2 regions of the Spinactinospora alkalitolerans genome follow, and region 2 is predicted to be linked to the other one. Evidence: riboswitches for the same ligand, from Rfam matches in the RefSeq annotation. Region 2 holds a riboswitch; the other holds the start of a gene.
What was found. A riboswitch is a leader RNA that binds a small molecule or an ion and turns the genes downstream of it on or off. The one in region 2 is predicted to bind cobalamin.

Region 1: another riboswitch for cobalamin. It lies ahead of HDA32_RS26930 (ABC transporter substrate-binding protein); the one in region 2 lies ahead of HDA32_RS06865 (VWA domain-containing protein).

What each region holds. Positions count from the first base shown of each region.
Region 1 is NZ_JACCCC010000001.1:6,018,796-6,026,559, forward strand. Features, by position in the region: gene HDA32_RS26890 (alkene reductase) at 1-49, opposite strand, end outside; gene HDA32_RS26895 (MerR family transcriptional regulator) at 94-492, shown strand; gene HDA32_RS26900 (maleylpyruvate isomerase family mycothiol-dependent enzyme) at 524-1,285, opposite strand; gene HDA32_RS26905 (hypothetical protein) at 1,465-1,800, shown strand; gene HDA32_RS26910 (alpha/beta fold hydrolase) at 1,804-2,625, opposite strand; gene HDA32_RS26915 (Uma2 family endonuclease) at 2,837-3,394, shown strand; gene HDA32_RS26920 (putative glycolipid-binding domain-containing protein) at 3,435-4,007, opposite strand; gene putP (sodium/proline symporter PutP) at 4,125-5,654, opposite strand; cobalamin riboswitch at 5,948-6,135, shown strand; gene HDA32_RS26930 (ABC transporter substrate-binding protein) at 6,228-7,223, shown strand; gene HDA32_RS26935 (FecCD family ABC transporter permease) at 7,235-7,764, shown strand, end outside.
Region 2 is NZ_JACCCC010000001.1:1,533,246-1,541,009, reverse strand. Features, by position in the region: gene cobO (cob(I)yrinic acid a,c-diamide adenosyltransferase) at 1-402, opposite strand, end outside; gene HDA32_RS06865 (VWA domain-containing protein) at 429-2,435, opposite strand; cobalamin riboswitch at 2,510-2,694, opposite strand; gene HDA32_RS06860 (amidase) at 2,914-4,332, shown strand; gene HDA32_RS06855 (APC family permease) at 4,446-5,858, shown strand; gene HDA32_RS06850 (DUF6504 family protein) at 5,871-6,131, opposite strand; gene HDA32_RS06845 (serine/threonine-protein kinase) at 6,504-7,764, shown strand, end outside.

The sequences.
Region 1 (7,764 bases), 4.5 Mb from region 2:
GGGCGTAGGGGGCGAGCAGGGGGCTGGATGCGGTGTCGGCTGCGTTCATGGGATCACCGTAGAATTTGACACCTGTGTCAGGTTCAACTCTTTGTGAGCGAGGTCACGATGCGCATCGGGGAGCTGGCGCGCCGCACCGGGGTCAGTGAGCGGTCGCTGCGCTACTACGAGCAGCAGGGGCTGATCAGTGCGCGGCGCACCGCGGGCGGGCACCGCGAGTACGACGTCACCGCGGTGGCGGCCGTGGACCGCATCCAGTGCCTGTTCTCCGCGGGCCTGTGCAGCTCCAAGATCGCCGAGCTGCTGCCCTGCATGCGCTCGAAGGAGGCCGGAGGACCGGCGCCGGACCTGCTCCACAACCTCGCGGTCGAGCGCGAGCGCATCGACGGCATGATCGACCGGCTGCTGGCCTCGCGCGACATCCTCGACGAGGTGATCGACTCCGCACGCACGCCCTCGGCCGCCCCCGGCGAAGCCGCACGGTCCCGTTGAGGCCCGCAGAAGCCGGGTGGGACCGGGCTCTTCAGCCCCAGGTGACGTGGGCGCGGTCGCGCCAGAACGTGAGGACCGCGGGGTCGCCCGCCACCGCGAGTCCGTCGCCGTCCGCGCGGTTCCACAGCAGCGCGTACAGGTCGGCGGCCGGGCCGGAGACCGTGCATTCGGCCGCGTCCGGGTGCGGCGCGACGTCCACCCCGTGCGGGGCGACGGTGACCGGCCAGTGGTGGCCGGTGTCGGCCGCCCGCACCGCCAGGGTCCGCGCCGGATCGGCGGTGATCCTGCCGTCGCGCCGGGCGAAGAAGCCCGTCAGCAGCTCCTCGATCCCGTCGGCGGCGAGGTCGGCGGGGACCGGTGCCGCGGCCGCGGCACCGGCGGCCGCCTCGGCGTCGAGCCTGTGCACGGTGGTCTCGTGGGCCTGCCGCCTGGCCCAGAACGCCACGGGCGAGGGGGCCGGGAGGAAGCTCCAGCACTCGGTGTCCTGCGGTGCGGCGTCCAGGATCTCCACCAGTCGGCGGTGGCCCTCGGCGAACCAGCCGAGCAGCCCGGCGTCGTCCTCGGGCCAGGACTCCATGAGTTCCCGGGTCCGCTGCCCGCCCGGCGGCCGCGCGCACGGGGCGCCGACGATCTCCGTCGCCCAGCGGTGCACGCCGCCCGTGTGCCGCAGGAGGTCGCGGACCCGCCACCCCGGGCAGGTCGGCACCTCGGCGTCGAGCCCGGCCCGTTCGGCGGCCTCGGCCATGCGCTCGCCCTCGGCGTCCAGGAACCGGATGTGGTCGTGTCGCTGCACCCTCACCCCTCGTCGTCGACCCGTGCGGGCACGGGGCCGCGCCGTGCGCCGCGGCCCCGGCATCACATCACACGGCCGCGGCGCCGCGGAAGGCGGCCTCGGCCGATCCGTATGAGAGCCTGCTGTCCGGGCGGACCGCCCGCGTGCGAGGAACCATCGCGTCCCTGGAGGAAGCCGGTATGCGCAAGCGCACCGTCATGGCCGACGTCGCGGCCGGGATCCTGCTGTCCGACGCCGTCCCCCACCTGATCATGGGCGCCACGGGCAAGCGCATGCTGACGCCGGGCCGACCGGACTCCTCCCCGACGCGCAACCTGGCCTGGGCCGGGATCGACTTCGCCGGGAGCGCGCTGCTGGTCGGGGTGACCGGTTGGGGACCGCGGACGCAGGAGGAGGCGGAGCGGCGCATGGCCTCGCTGATGACCGGCATGCCGGCCAAGGACGCGGTCGGGCTCGCCTACGAGCTGACGCTGGGCAAGGGCCGCTCGGTCCGGCCGGGCGCGCGGCGGCGGTGAGGGTCAGGCCGGGACCGCGGCCCCGGCCGCCCGCTCGGCGGCGCGGCAGGTGTCGGTGATCGTCGCGGCGACCGCGCGCGGGCTGTCCGCCATGGGAACGTGGCCGCAGCCCAGCAGGGTGACCTGGCGGGCGTGCGGGATGCGGGTGAGCGCGCGGCGCCCTGCCCGCACGGGCAGGACCCGGTCGAGGTCGCCCCAGCCGATGGTCACGGGGCACGGGACGGGGCCAGCGGTGAAGGCGTAGCCGACCACGTGCGGGGTGAGCCGCACGAACGGGGACCCCGCCGAGAGCACGGTGGCGTCGAACTTGAGCTCCCGGTTGCCCGCGTCGCCCGGGGCGCCGCGCAGCATCCGCCGGGCGACGGCCCGCGCCGGCGGGCTGTCCGCCGCGGCCAGCCGGACCCGCTCCGGCACCCGCGCCGCCAGCCCCAGGCCGAGCGTCAGCAGCCGGGTTCCGGCGGTCTCGCGCGCGGTGGTGAACCCGATCGGGGACAGCGCGGTCACCGAGGCCGCGACACCGCGCGCGCCCAGTTCCAGGGCGATGGCGCCGCCGAGCGAGTTGCCCGCGACGTGCGGCCGCCGCAGCCCGAGCGCGTCGCACACCCCGGCCACCGCGTCCACGAGCGCGGGGATGTCGTAGCGGGCGTCGCCGCCCGGAGCCGGAGACCCGCCGAACCCGGGCAGGTCCAGGGCGATGACGTCGTGCCGCCGCGCCAGCTCCGCCATGGTCGGATACCACGCCTGGCTGCGGTGCCCGAGACCGTGCAGCAGCACCAGCGGACTGCCCGCGCCCCGGCGGTCGTACACGATGGTGGACGGGTCCATGAACACCAGGTGTACCCCATATGTCCGACCACCGTCGCGGTCTTCCCCCGAAATCCACCGTGATCCCGATCGCCCACCCCGGAGCCGCGAGCGGTTCCGGGGTTTTCCCCACCCCGCTGGGTATTCTCGTCATAAGGTCTGTCTCCGACGATTCCGCCATACGCCGATTGGAGGCAGGCCGGTCATGTCGATCCGGGTGAAGGAGCCGACGATGTCCGTTGAGCCGCTGCCCGACTGGTTCTTCCCTCCGCCCGGCGGCTGGACGGCGGACGACCTCGACTCGCTTCCGCCGGAAGCCCCCCGGCACCTTGAACTGATCGACGGAGCGCTCATCGTGATGGCACCCCAGCGGTCCTTCCACTCGCGGGTGATGCTGCGGTTGGGAGGTGCTTTGGACGCCGCCGCTCCTGAAGGCATAGGCGTCGAGATCGAGAGGACCGTCAAACTCGGCCATCGCCAGCGGCCAGAGCCCGGCATCATCGCTTTTCGCGAAAGCGGGCCGGACGACGACCGCACGTTCCACCTGCCGGAGGACGTGCTGCTCGTCGTCGAGACCGTCTCGGAGGAGTCCGAGGAGCGCGACCGGGAGACCAGGCCCCTGAAGTACGCCAAGGCCGGGATCCGGCACTTCCGGCGGATCGAGGAGGAGAAGGAGTCACCGGTCGTCCACGTCTACGAACTCGACGACGTGACCGGGCGGTACGTGCCCACCGCCATAGAGCGCGAGCGGCTGCGGCTGGCGGTCCCCTTCCTATCGACGTCGATCTGACCAGGCTGTTCCCCTGATCCTCGCCCGCCGAGCGCGCCGGTCAGCGGATTCTCCTGGCGAAGTGTTCGTAGTCGATGACCAGGCCGTCGCCGTCGACGGTCAGGTCGAAGGCGCCGAAACCGGGGGCGCGGTACTCGTAGCGCTCCAGGCCGCCCGACTGGGTCAGCCGGGTGTAGCGCTGCTTCATCCGGTGCACCTTGAGGCTGGGGACGTCGATCCAGGCGACCCCGATGTCACGGAACTCCCCCGGGGCCAGGCCGAGGCGGCGGATCGGCAGGGTGTTGGTCAGCGGCGTGGCCGCCACGTCGACGTCGACGCAGCCGTCCAGCGCGGGGTCGCGCCTGCCGTCGACCCGCCACTGCCCTCCGCCGCAGGTCAGCTCGATCGAGCGCGCCCCTTCCTCCGTCAGCACCTCGGCGCGGACCTCCCTGGTCGCCCACGCCAGATCGGTGCACACCGTGAACCGGCAGGAGAACCGCTCCCGCCGGTCCACCACGACCTCGCTGGCCTCCAGCCGGAAGCCGCCGGGTTCGGCGGCCAGCGTCCCCAGGCACAGCCCTTCGGGAACGTCGAGCCGGGTCCATGCGGCGGGGCGCTCGTTCGTGGCGGTCATGCCGACCGTTCTACCGTCACGGCGCGTCCCGCGCCATAACCGGGACGTCACAGCCTCCAATGGGAGAAAAGGGACCGCGGACTCCCCGCGCCCGCGGCCCCTTCACCGGAACCGGCGTCAGACCCCCGCGCCGACCTCGCGCTCCATCACGTCGAAGTCGTCGCCCATCCGCTCGGTGGCCCGTCCGAGCGGGTTGAGGATGAAGATCGCGGCCAGCGAGACGACGACCGCGGGCACCATCGCGTACAGGCCGGTGCCCAGGACCCGCTCGTCGAGGATGTCCCAGATGATGGCGGTGGCGCCGCCGCCGATCATGCCGCCGAGCGCGCCGATCCAGTTCATCTTCTTCCAGTACAGCGAGAGCACGATGACCGGACCGAAGCCCGCGCCGAACCCGGCCCAGGCGTAGCCGACCAGGCCGAGGACGTTCTCGTCGCTGTACAGGGCGAGCAGGCCCGCGGCGACCGCGACGCCGATGACGGCGAGCCTGCTGACCAGCACCAGCCTGCGCGCCGGGGCCTCGCGGTCCATGAACGCGCGGTAGCCGTCCTCGGTCAGCGCCGCGGCGGCGACGAGGAGCTGGGAGTCGGCGGTGCTCATGACGGCGGCGAGCACGGCGGCCAGCAGCAGGCCGGCCACGAGCGGGTGCGTGAGCGCCTGGATCAGGGAGAGGAAGACGCTCTCGGGGTTGTCGATCGGGGTGTCGAAGTAGGCGATGCCGGAGAAGCCGACGAGGACGGCCAGGAACATGGCCGTGACGGCCCAGCCGACGCTCACGACGCGGGCCTTGGGGATGTCGGCGATGGACCGGATCCCCATGAAGCGCGCCAGGATGTGCGGCTGCCCCAGGTATCCGATGCCCCAGGCCAGGCCGGAGACGATGACGACGGCGCCGAGGGCGTCGGTGGTCTGCCAGCTCCCGTCGGCGAGCGAGGCGCCGCCGAACGCCGACAGCAGGTTCTCGTTGCGGTCGCCGACCGTGTCCAGGGCCGTGCCGAACCCGCCGATGGTGACGACCGCGACGACCGGCACGATCAGCAGCGCGATCCACATCATCGCGGCCTGGATCACGTCGGTCAGGCTGACCGCGAGGAACCCGCCCAGGAAGGTGTAGAGGACGATGATCGACGCGCCGACGATGACGGCGATGGCGGGCGGCCACCCGAAGACCTGGTCGAACAGCACGCCCATCGACAGCAGGCCGGAGGCGACGTAGAACAGGTAGAACACCAGGATCAGGATCGCGGAGATGCCCCGCAGCAGCCCGCTGTGGTCGCCGAACCGGTTCTCCAGGTAGGAGGAGAGCGTCAGGGAGTTGGACTCCCCGCCGTTGCGGAGGTCGCTGACCCGCTCGGTGTAGACGCGCAGCCGGGGGGCGACGATGCGCCAGCTCGCGTAGAAGCCGATGCCCAGGCCGACCGCGATCCAGGCCTCGCCCAGGCCGGAGAGGTAGATCGCGCCGGGCAGGCCCAGCAGCAGCCATCCGCTGAAGTCGCTGGCGTTGGCGCTCAGGCCGGCCACCCAACTGTTGAGCTGCCGGCCGCCCAACACGAAGTCGGACAGCGAGGTCGTTCTCTTGTACACCAGCAGACCGACCGCCACCATCACCACGAAGTAAACGGCGAAGGTGACGACCGATCCGATCATGGAGCTGCTCACGCGGCTTCCCCATCTCTCACGAATCGACGGCGCAGGACTACACGGATCATGACTGCGCGGTCCGGCACGGGCAATGACCGATATCGAGCTGCTGACCGATTCGAGACATCATCGATTCATTCGTGGTCCAGGGTTGTCGAGATGGCCAGCGCCCCCGCGTGCGCGTTGTCGTATCGGCCATGGATCTCTCCCCTTTTCAGAGCCCGTATTCGCCGGTCATCAGGGGTGTGCGCACGGTCGGCGCCGGGCGGGCCCCGGCCGTTCCCCGGCGGTCGCCATGTCCGCGCGGGTCCCCGGCGGCTAGCATTGTGGGCGCGACGGAAACCAGGAAGCCGGTGCGAATCCGGCACGGTCCCGCCACTGTGACCGAGGAGCCGACCCCGCGCAGGGCCACGGCGCGAAAGCGCTGGAAGGCCGGGGGAGGCGATGATCCGGGAGTCAGGAGACTGGGCCGTCGCCGCTTCGTCCACGAGGGCGCGGACCCCGGGGGAAGCGGCCGCGGGCCCGATCGCCGCTGCCGGTCCTCCCCGCCGCGCCCGGATCCCGGGAGAGGACCCAGACGTGCCCACCACCCCCGTTCCCGACCGACCGCACCGCCTCCTGCTGCCCGCCGCGCTCGCCACCGCGGTGGCGCTGACCGGCTGCGGCGCCCCCGCGCAGACCGCGACCGGCTCCGGCCCGCCCGCCGAGGGCTACCCGGTGACCATCGGCAACTGCGGCTCCGAGACCCGCGTCGACGCGCCGCCGGAGCGCGTGGTCACCTTGAACCAGCACGTCACAGAGGTGATGCTGGCGCTCGGCCTGGAGGATCGGATGGTGGGCACGGCCTACCTGGACGACGAGGTCCCGCCCGAGTACGCCGACGCCTACGCCTCGGTCCCGGTGCTCGCCGACGCCTACCCCTCGTTCGAGGTCCTGCTGGAGGCCGAACCCGACTTCGTCTACGGCGGATTCACCAGCGCGTTCGACGACACCGAGGGCCGCGGCAGGCCGGCGCTGGCCGATGCGGGCATCGCCACCTACCTCAACATCGAGCAGTGCGCCGACGAGGTGACGACGGAGACCGTCGAGACCGAGCTGCGCAACGTCGCCCGGATCTTCGGCGTGGAGGAGCGCGCCGAGGAGCTGATCGAGGAGATGAACGCCGACCTGGCCGAGGTCGGCGCGCGGCTCGAAGGCGTCGAACCGGTGGACGTGCTGGTCGTGGACAGCATCGACACCACCGTCTTCACCTCCGGCGGCAGCGGCATCGGCTCCGATCTGATCGAGCGGGCCGGCGGGCGCAACGTGTTCGGCGACGTCGACGACACCTTCGCCGACGTCTCCATCGAGCAGGCCGCCGCGCGTTCCCCCGAGGTCATCCTGTTCTACGACTACGGCGCCACCTCCGTCGAGGAGAAGCGCCGGGCGGTCCTCGCCGACCCCGTGCTGGCCGGCGCGCCGGCGGTCGAGGAGGAGCGCTTCGCGGTGCTGCCGCTGACATCGGCCCTGGTCGGCGTCAGGACCGGTGACGCGGTGACCGACATCGCCGAGCAGCTCCACCCGGACGCGTTCTGAGCGGGCGCGGCGTGCGCGCGCGGACCGCCGCGGCCCCGGCCCGGCCGCGCGGCGGCGGCCGGGCCGCGTTCACGCGCAACGGCCGGCTGCGCGCGGCGGTCGTGCTGCCGCTGCTGGGCGCGGCCCTGCTGGTGATGATGACATTCGGGGTCATGGCCGGGTCGGTGGACATCACCTTCGCCGACACCTGGCGGATCCTGATCCACCGGACGCTGCCCGGCCTGGCCGAGCCCACCTGGCCGCGGGTGCACGAGACGATCGTGCTGACGTCGCGGCTGCCGCGGGTGCTGCTGGCCGCGGTCGTCGGGGCGGGGCTGGCGCTGATCGGCATGGTGCTGCAGGCCCTGGTGCGCAACCCGCTGGCCGACCCGCTGCTCCTGGGCGTGTCGTCGGGCGCGACGTTCGGCGCCGTCGCCGTGGTCATCCTCGGGATCAACCTGTTCGGGCTGTACTCCCTGTCGGTCTCGGCGTTCCTCGGCGCGCTGGTGGCGCTGCTCCTGGTCTATGCGATGGCGCGGGTGGGCGGCAGGATGACGACGAC
Region 2 (7,764 bases):
GGTGAACTCGTCCAGCACGTAGAGCCGGTACCTTTCGACGGCCAGGTCGCGCTTGATCTGGGCCCAGCCCTCGGCCGCGTCGGCCGCATGGTCGGCCTCGGTGCCGGGGCGCTGGATCCAGGACCAGCCCTCCCCCATCTTGTTCCAGGTGACGGCGCCGCCCTCACCGGACTCGCCGAGCACGCGCAGCGCCTTCTCCTCGCCGATCCGCCACTTCGCCGACTTCACGAACTGGAACACCCCGATCTCCCAGCCCTGCGCCCAGGCGCGCGTGGCCAGGCCGAACGCGGCGGTGGACTTGCCCTTGCCGACGCCGGTGTGCACGATCAGCAGCGGCCGGGCGCGGCGCTGGCGGGTGGTGAGCCCGTCATCGGGGACGTGGCTGGGTTTGCCCTGCGGCATGGTCGTTCGTCTCCTCGTTCGTCCGGTCAGGCCGCGCGGCGGGTGTGCCGCACCAGGCCGGTCAGCGCGTCGGCGCCCAGTTCCTCCAGGCCGACCCGCGCGCCACCCGTCTCCGCGGCCAGCCGGCCGGCCAGGCCCAGGCGCACCGGGCCCGATTCGCAGTCCACGACCACGCTCTGCACGCCCTGGGCGCGGATCCGGGCGCCGGCGCGCAGCGCGTCGTCGAGGCCGCCGTGGGTGGCCCTGCCGTCGGTGACGACGACGAGCAGCGGGCGGCGGCGCGGGTCGCGCATCCGTTCCACCCGCAGCACGTCGGCCGAGCGCAGCAGCCCCGCGGCGAGCGGGGTGCGCCCGCCGGTGCGCAGCTCGCGCAGCCGCCGCGCCCCCGCCTCGACCGATGACGTGGGCGGCAGCGCCACCTCGGCGCCGCGTCCCCGGAAGACGACCAGCCCGACCTTGTCGCGGCGCTGGTAGGCGTCGAGCAGCAGGCTCAGGACCGCGCCCTTGACCGCGCGCATGCGCGTCCGGGCCGCCATGGAGCCGCTCGCGTCCACGCAGAACAGCACCAGGTTGCCCTCGCGCCCCTCGCGGACGGCCTCGCGCAGGTCGCCGGACCTGAGCACCAGCCCGGGGCCGCTGCGGCCGCGGGCGCGCTGGTGCGGGGCCGCGGCGCGCAGGGTCGCCGGCAGGTGCAGCGCCGCGGCGCGCTCTCCGGGCGTCCGCGCCCCCGAGGTGCGCCCGAACGGGGTCTCGGCCCTGGAGCGGCGCCCGGGCGTGCCCGCACCGATGCCGGACACGCTGAGCAGCCGGGGCCGGTAGGTCTCGCCGGGGTCGGCCGCGGCGTCCTGCGGCGCGGGGCCGGACCCGTCCTCGGTCCGCTCGTCCGCCGCGTCGCCCGCCGCCTCCTGCGCGGCACCGGACCCGGGCGGCCGCTCGCCGGGCGCGTCGCCGGACGGCGCGCCGCCGTCACCGGGAGACTCCCCCGACCCGGGGCCGCCGTCGTCAGGGCCGTCCGGGTCGTCCTCAGGGCCTTTTGGGTCCGCATCACCCGCCTGGTCCAGCGCCTCCCGCAGTCGGTCCTCGTCGAGGTCAGGAGCGTCGAAGGGGTCGCGGCGGCGCCGGTGCGGCAGCGCGAGGCGGGCGGCGTCGCGCACGTCGTCGGCGGTGACCTCGGCGTGGTCGCGCCACGCCGCGAGCGCCATGGCGGCGCGGGCGGTCACCAGGTCGGCGCGCAACCCGTCCACCTCGAAGGCGGCGCACACGGCGGTGACCTGGCGCAGGGCGGTGTCGGTGAGCACGACGCCGGGCAGCCGCTCGCGCGCCCGGCGGATGTGCCGGGCGAGCTCGGCCTCCTCCTCGGCGCGGGCGGCGGCGAACGCCTCGGGGTCGGCTTCGAAGGCCAGGCGCCGGCGCACCACCTCGGCGCGCTCGGCGGGGTCGCGGGTCGCCGCGACCTCGACGGTCAGGCCGAACCGGTCGAGCAGCTGCGGGCGCAGCTCGCCCTCCTCCGGGTTCATCGTCCCGACCAGCAGGAAGCGGGCGGCGTGCCGCACCGAGACACCCTCGCGCTCGACGTGGGAGGTGCCCATGGCCGCGGCGTCGAGCAGCAAGTCCACGAGGTGGTCGTGCAGCAGGTTGACCTCGTCGACGTAGAGCACGCCCCGGTGCGCCGCGGCGAGCAGGCCCGGTTCGAACGCCTTCACGCCTTCGGTGAGGGCCCGCTCGATGTCGAGGGAGCCGACGAGCCGGTCCTCGCTCGCGCCCACCGGCAGCTCCACGAGCCGGGCCGGGCGGGTCCGCGCCGCGGCCGTTCCGTCCGCCTCCGCCGGATGCGGGCCGTCCGGGCACTCGGGATCGGGAGCCGCGGGGTCGCAGGCGAACCGGCATCCGGTGACGGCGGCCAGGTCGGGCAGCAGCGCAGCCAGCGCGCGCACGACGGTCGACTTCGCGGTGCCCTTCTCGCCGCGCACCAGCACGCCGCCGACGGCGGGCGAGACGGCGTTGAGCAGCAGCGCGAGCTTGAGGTCGGCCATCCCGACGACCGCACTGAAGGGGTAGCGGACAGCGCTCACGGGGGTCCTTTCCTTCCGGGTCTCCACGCCCGTACGGTTGGGTCGCGGTGCCGGGCAGTCTCCTGGCTCCCAGATCGCCGCTCCTCCGCGGCCTTCCCACCGGCGTCGCCGGCAGTGGCGCTGATCGCGGGTTCACTCCCTGGTCACAGTGGCGGGACCGTCCCGGATTCGCACCGGGTTCCTGCCATGGGCACCGCGTCCCAGCATGACACACCGGTCGGGACGGGCCGCCCGCCCGGGTGGACTCGCCGATACCTGTGAGCGAGGACGGCCTCCTGTCCGTACCTCCCTTCGGTCGGTACCTTGCCCTGGAACCATGGAGATGGACGAGAGTTGCCCAACCGGGCCGCGGGAATCGGCAAGATACCCCCTGGTCCGGGTCGAGCCGGTCCGGCTGTCATGGAATGCGGACCGCCCGATCGCACCTGCAGGAGCGCCCATGCACGAGGAGATCACCTACCGCTCGGCCCGGGAGCTGGCGCGGATGCTGCGCGCCCGGGAGGTGTCGGCCCGCGAGGTGGTCGGGGCGCACCTGGACCGGATCGCGGCGGTCAACCCCGCGGTCAACGCGGTGGTGACGGTGTGCGCGGAGCGGGCGATGGCCGAGGCCGCCGCCGCCGACGAGCGCCTGGCCTCCGGCGCCGGGGTCGGCCCGCTGCACGGCCTGCCGATCGCGCACAAGGACACCCACGAGACCGCGGGCGTGCGCACCACGTTCGGCTCGCCGGTCTTCGCCGACCACGTGCCCGAACGCGACGAGCTGATCGTGGAGCGGATGCGCGCCGCGGGGGCCATCACGATCGGCAAGACCAACGTGCCGGAGTTCGCGGCCGGATCGCACACCTTCAACCCGATCTTCGGGACCACCCGCAACCCCTACGACACCGCCAAGTCGGCCGGCGGCAGCAGCGGCGGGGCCGCCGCCGCGCTCGCCGCGGGGATGCACCCGCTCGCCGACGGCTCCGACATGGGCGGCTCCCTGCGCAACCCCGCCTCCTTCAACAACGTCGTAGGCCTGCGCCCCACCCCCGGGCGAGTGCCCACCCATCCGGCCCCGCTGGGCTGGTCCACGCTGTCGGTGCAGGGCCCGCTGGCGCGCGACACCGCCGACGCCGCCCTGCTGCTGTCGGTGCTGGCCGGTCCCGACCCGCGCAGCCCGATCGCGGTGGCCGAGCCGGGCGCCGGCTTCGCCGAACCGCTGGAACGCGACCTGAGCGGGCTGCGCGTGGCCTGGACCCCGGACCTCGGCGGCGCCTTCACCTGCGAACGGACCGTGCTCGACGCGCTCGCCCCGCAACTGAGGACGTTCGAGGGACTGGGCTGCCGGGTGGAGGAGGCCGCCCCGGACCTCAGCGGGGCCGACGAGGTGTTCCGGACGCTGCGCGCGTGGCTGTTCGAGAGCAACTTCGGCCCGCTGCTCGACGCCGACCCGGGCCGGCTCAAGGCCAGCGTCGTCTGGAACATCGAGGAGGGGCGCAAGCTCAGCGGGGCCGACCTCGCCCGCGCCGAGCGGCTGCACACCGCGCTCTTCCACCGCGTGCGGGAGTTCTTCGAGCGCTACGACGTGCTGCTGCTGCCGGTCAGCCAGGTCGCGCCGTTCGACGCGTCGCAGGAGTTCCCCACCGACATCGACGGCGAGGTGCAGGAGACCTACCTGGACTGGATGCGCTCGGCCTACTGCATCTCGGTCACCGGCAGCCCCGCGCTGTCGGTCCCGGCCGGATTCACCCCGGCGGGGCTGCCGGTGGGCCTGCAGATCGTCGGCCCGCACCTGGCCGAGCGCCGCGTCCTGGAGGTCGGGCACGCCTTCGAGCAGGCCACCGGCTTCGGCCTGCACCGCCCGCCGCTGGATCGCTGAGTTCCGCGGAGGCCGGGTGGGCCCGACACGCCGCGATATAGGGCGCGGGGGTATTCCATTTCGGCGCCCCAGGGGCAACGCTGGCCACACGTACGGTGACAGGAGGGACGCCCATGAACACGCGAAGCGAAGGGTTCATCCGGGTCCTGGGCCGGGGCGACGTCCTCGCCCTCGCCTTCGGTGCGATGATCGGTTTCGGCTGGGTCGTGCTCACCGGTGAGTTCCTCGACAGCGCCGGAAGCCTCGGCGCCGCGCTGGCCTTCGTCATCGGCGGCACGATCGTCGCCCTCGTCGGTCTCACCTACGCCGAACTGGTGTCGGCCATGCCGCGGGCGGGCGGCGAGCACAACTACGCCCTGCGCGGCCTCGGCGCGCACGGCGGTTTCGTCGCCTCCTGGGGCATCGTGCTGGGCTACCTCAGCGTCGTGGCCTTCGAGGCCGTGGCGCTGCCCGAGACCGTCCTCTACCTCTTCCCCGACATGCAGGCCGGCCGGCTGTGGTCGGTCGCAGGCTACGACGTCTACGCCTCGTGGGCCGCGGTCGGCATCGTGGCCGCGATCGTCATCACCGCGCTGAACTACGTCGGCATCCGCCCGGCCAGCGTCTTCCAGGTCATCGCCGTGCTGTTCCTGCTGGCGGTCGGGGCGACGCTGCTGCTCGGCGCGTTCGTCGGCGGCTCGACCGAGAACATGCGCCCGCTGTTCTCCGGCGGCGCGACCGGGCTCATCGCGGTGCTGGTGGCGACGCCGTTCCTGTTCGTCGGCTTCGACGTGATCCCCCAGTCGGCCGAGGAGATCAGGCTGCCCTACCGGCAGGTCGGCAAGCTGCTGATCCTCTCGGTCGTCTGCGCCAGCGCGTGGTACATCCTGATCATGCTGACGGTCGGCTCGGCCCTGTCGCGCGAGGGGCTGCTGGACGCCCAGCTCGCCTCCGCCGACGGCATGGCCGCGCTGTGGGACAGCCGGACCATGGGCACCGTCCTCATCCTCGGCGGCATCACGGGCATCCTCACGAGCTGGAACGCCTTCCTCATCGGGGCCAGCCGGCTGCTGTACGCGATGGCGGTGTCGGGCATGGTGCCGCGCTGGTTCGGCCGACTGCACCCGAAGTACAAGACGCCGGCCAACGCCCTGCTGTTCATCGGCGGGCTGTCGGTGCTCGCCCCGCTGTTCGGCGACCAGATGCTGACGTGGCTGGTCAACGCGGGAGGCATCAACATCGTCATCGCCTACATCATGGTGGCGACGTCGTTCCTGGCGCTGCGCCGCCGCGAGCCGGGGATGGCGCGCCCCTTCCGGGTCCCGGCCGGCACCGCCGTGGGCGTGCTCGCCCTGGTGCTGAGCCTGGGCCTGGCCGTGCTCTACCTGCCGGGCATGCCGGCCGCGCTGGCCTGGCCCTACGAGTGGCTCATCGTCGGCGGATGGTGGGTGCTGGGCGCGGTCTTCCTGTGGCGGCTGCCGCGCGTCGCCGCGGGCGCGGACGCCGAGGAGCGCCTCCTCACCGCGATCGCCCGCCGCGGGGGTTGACCCCCGCGCCGCTCACCTGTGCGTCCGGGAGAGCAGCCACTGCTCTCCCACCGAGTCGTAGCGGAGCTCGTAGACGTCGGCGCCGGGTTCGGGGCCGACCTGCACGCGCCAGAAGCGGCGCCGGGGCCGGCCGCTCCCGGCCTCGGGCGAGAAGTCCGAGCGCACGGTGACCCAGTGGTCCAGAATGCGCCGCACCACGTAGATCCGCCCCTCCCACATGAAGCGGACCGGTCTGCCGTCCTGCTCCCACACCGTGATCGGCGTGCCGTACATCCGCCCCACCAGCTCCCCTCATGAGACACGCGCCACCGAGGGCGCGCGGACCGGCTTTCGTCTGCGGGGAAGAGCAGACCTCTATTCGAACATCTGTTCCAACCCTATCGAAGATCGTCACCGCCCGGAAGCGTGTGAGCCGCCGCCGTGGCCGGATTCCGACCGGATTCCGACCGCGCGGCACCGGGTCCGGACGGCCGCCGGCGGTTCGCGGTGCGGCGCGTGCGCGTGGTTGACTCGTCTGCACACGAACGAGATTCCGATCGGCGCCGCGCCCCCGCCCCCTTACGCGGTCCGGGCCGCTGGGACCGCGTCCGGGGCTCGATACGCTATGAGGCGCGAATCACGCGATCCACAAAGGAATTCACCACTGTGACGTCAAACGGGCACGAGCGCGCCAAACCCCTCCGTACGGGTGATCCGCACGAACTGGGCGGGTACCGCATCGTCGGCCGTCTCGGCCGGGGCGGCATGGGCACGGTCTACCTCGCCAAGGACGAGGCCGACCGCTCGGTCGCGGTGAAACTCATCCATCCCGACCTCAGCGACGACGAGGCCTTCCGCCGCCGGTTCGCCCGTGAGGTGGAGTCAGCCCGCAGCGTGGCCCGCTTCTCCACCGCCGCGGTCATCGACGCCCGGCTCGAAGGCGACCCCCTCTTCATCGTCTCCGAGTACGTCGCAGGGCCCAACCTGGCCGAGGCCATCGCGGCCGACGGCACCATGTACGGCGGCACCCTGGACAGCCTGGCCATGGGCGTCGCGGCGGCGCTGACCGCGATCCACGGCGCCGGGGTCATCCACCGCGACCTCAAGCCGGCCAACGTGCTGCTGTCCTCCGTGGGCCCGAAGGTGATCGACTTCGGCATCGCGCGCGCCATGGACGACGACAGCGCCGTGACCCGCTCCAGCCAGCTCATGGGCACGCCGGCCTACCTCGCGCCCGAGCTCATCGAGGGCCGCGACATCACCGCGGCCTCCGACATCTTCTCCTGGGGCTGCCTGGTCGTCTTCGCCGGAACCGGCAAGGCCCCGTTCGACGCGCCGACCGTGCCGGCGGTGCTGCACCAGATCGTCTCCATGGCGCCCAACATGGAGGGCCTCGACCCCACGCTGCGGGAACTGGTCACGCAGGCGCTGGACAAGGATCCGGCCAACCGCCCCACCGCCCAGCAGCTGCTGAACCGGCTGATCGGCCAGGAGGATCCCAGCAGGGCGGTGATCGACCAGACGGTGGTGCGCTCCTGGACCCCGCCCTCCACCACGCGGCCGACCGGGATCGCCGCCGCCGGTGCCGCGGGAGCGGCCGCCGCCGCGGCGGCGGCCTCCGACGACCCCGCCGCGACCCCGCCGAACGGCGGAGAGGACGGCATCGCGACGGAGAACCTGTCGCAGCAGGCGACGGCCGCCATGCCGCCGGACGGTCCCGGGACCGCCGCCTCCCCCGCCACCCGGCCCTACGACCAGCCCTCGCCGCCGACCGGCGTCGCCTCCCACCCGCCGCAGCCCTCGGGCCCCCAGCAGCCCCCCTATGGTCCGCCTGGTCCGCCCTCCGGGCCGCAGCAGTCCGGCTTCGGCCCGCCGCCGGTGCAGCAGGGGCCCTACGGCCACGGGCAGCCCGGACAGCCCTCGTTCG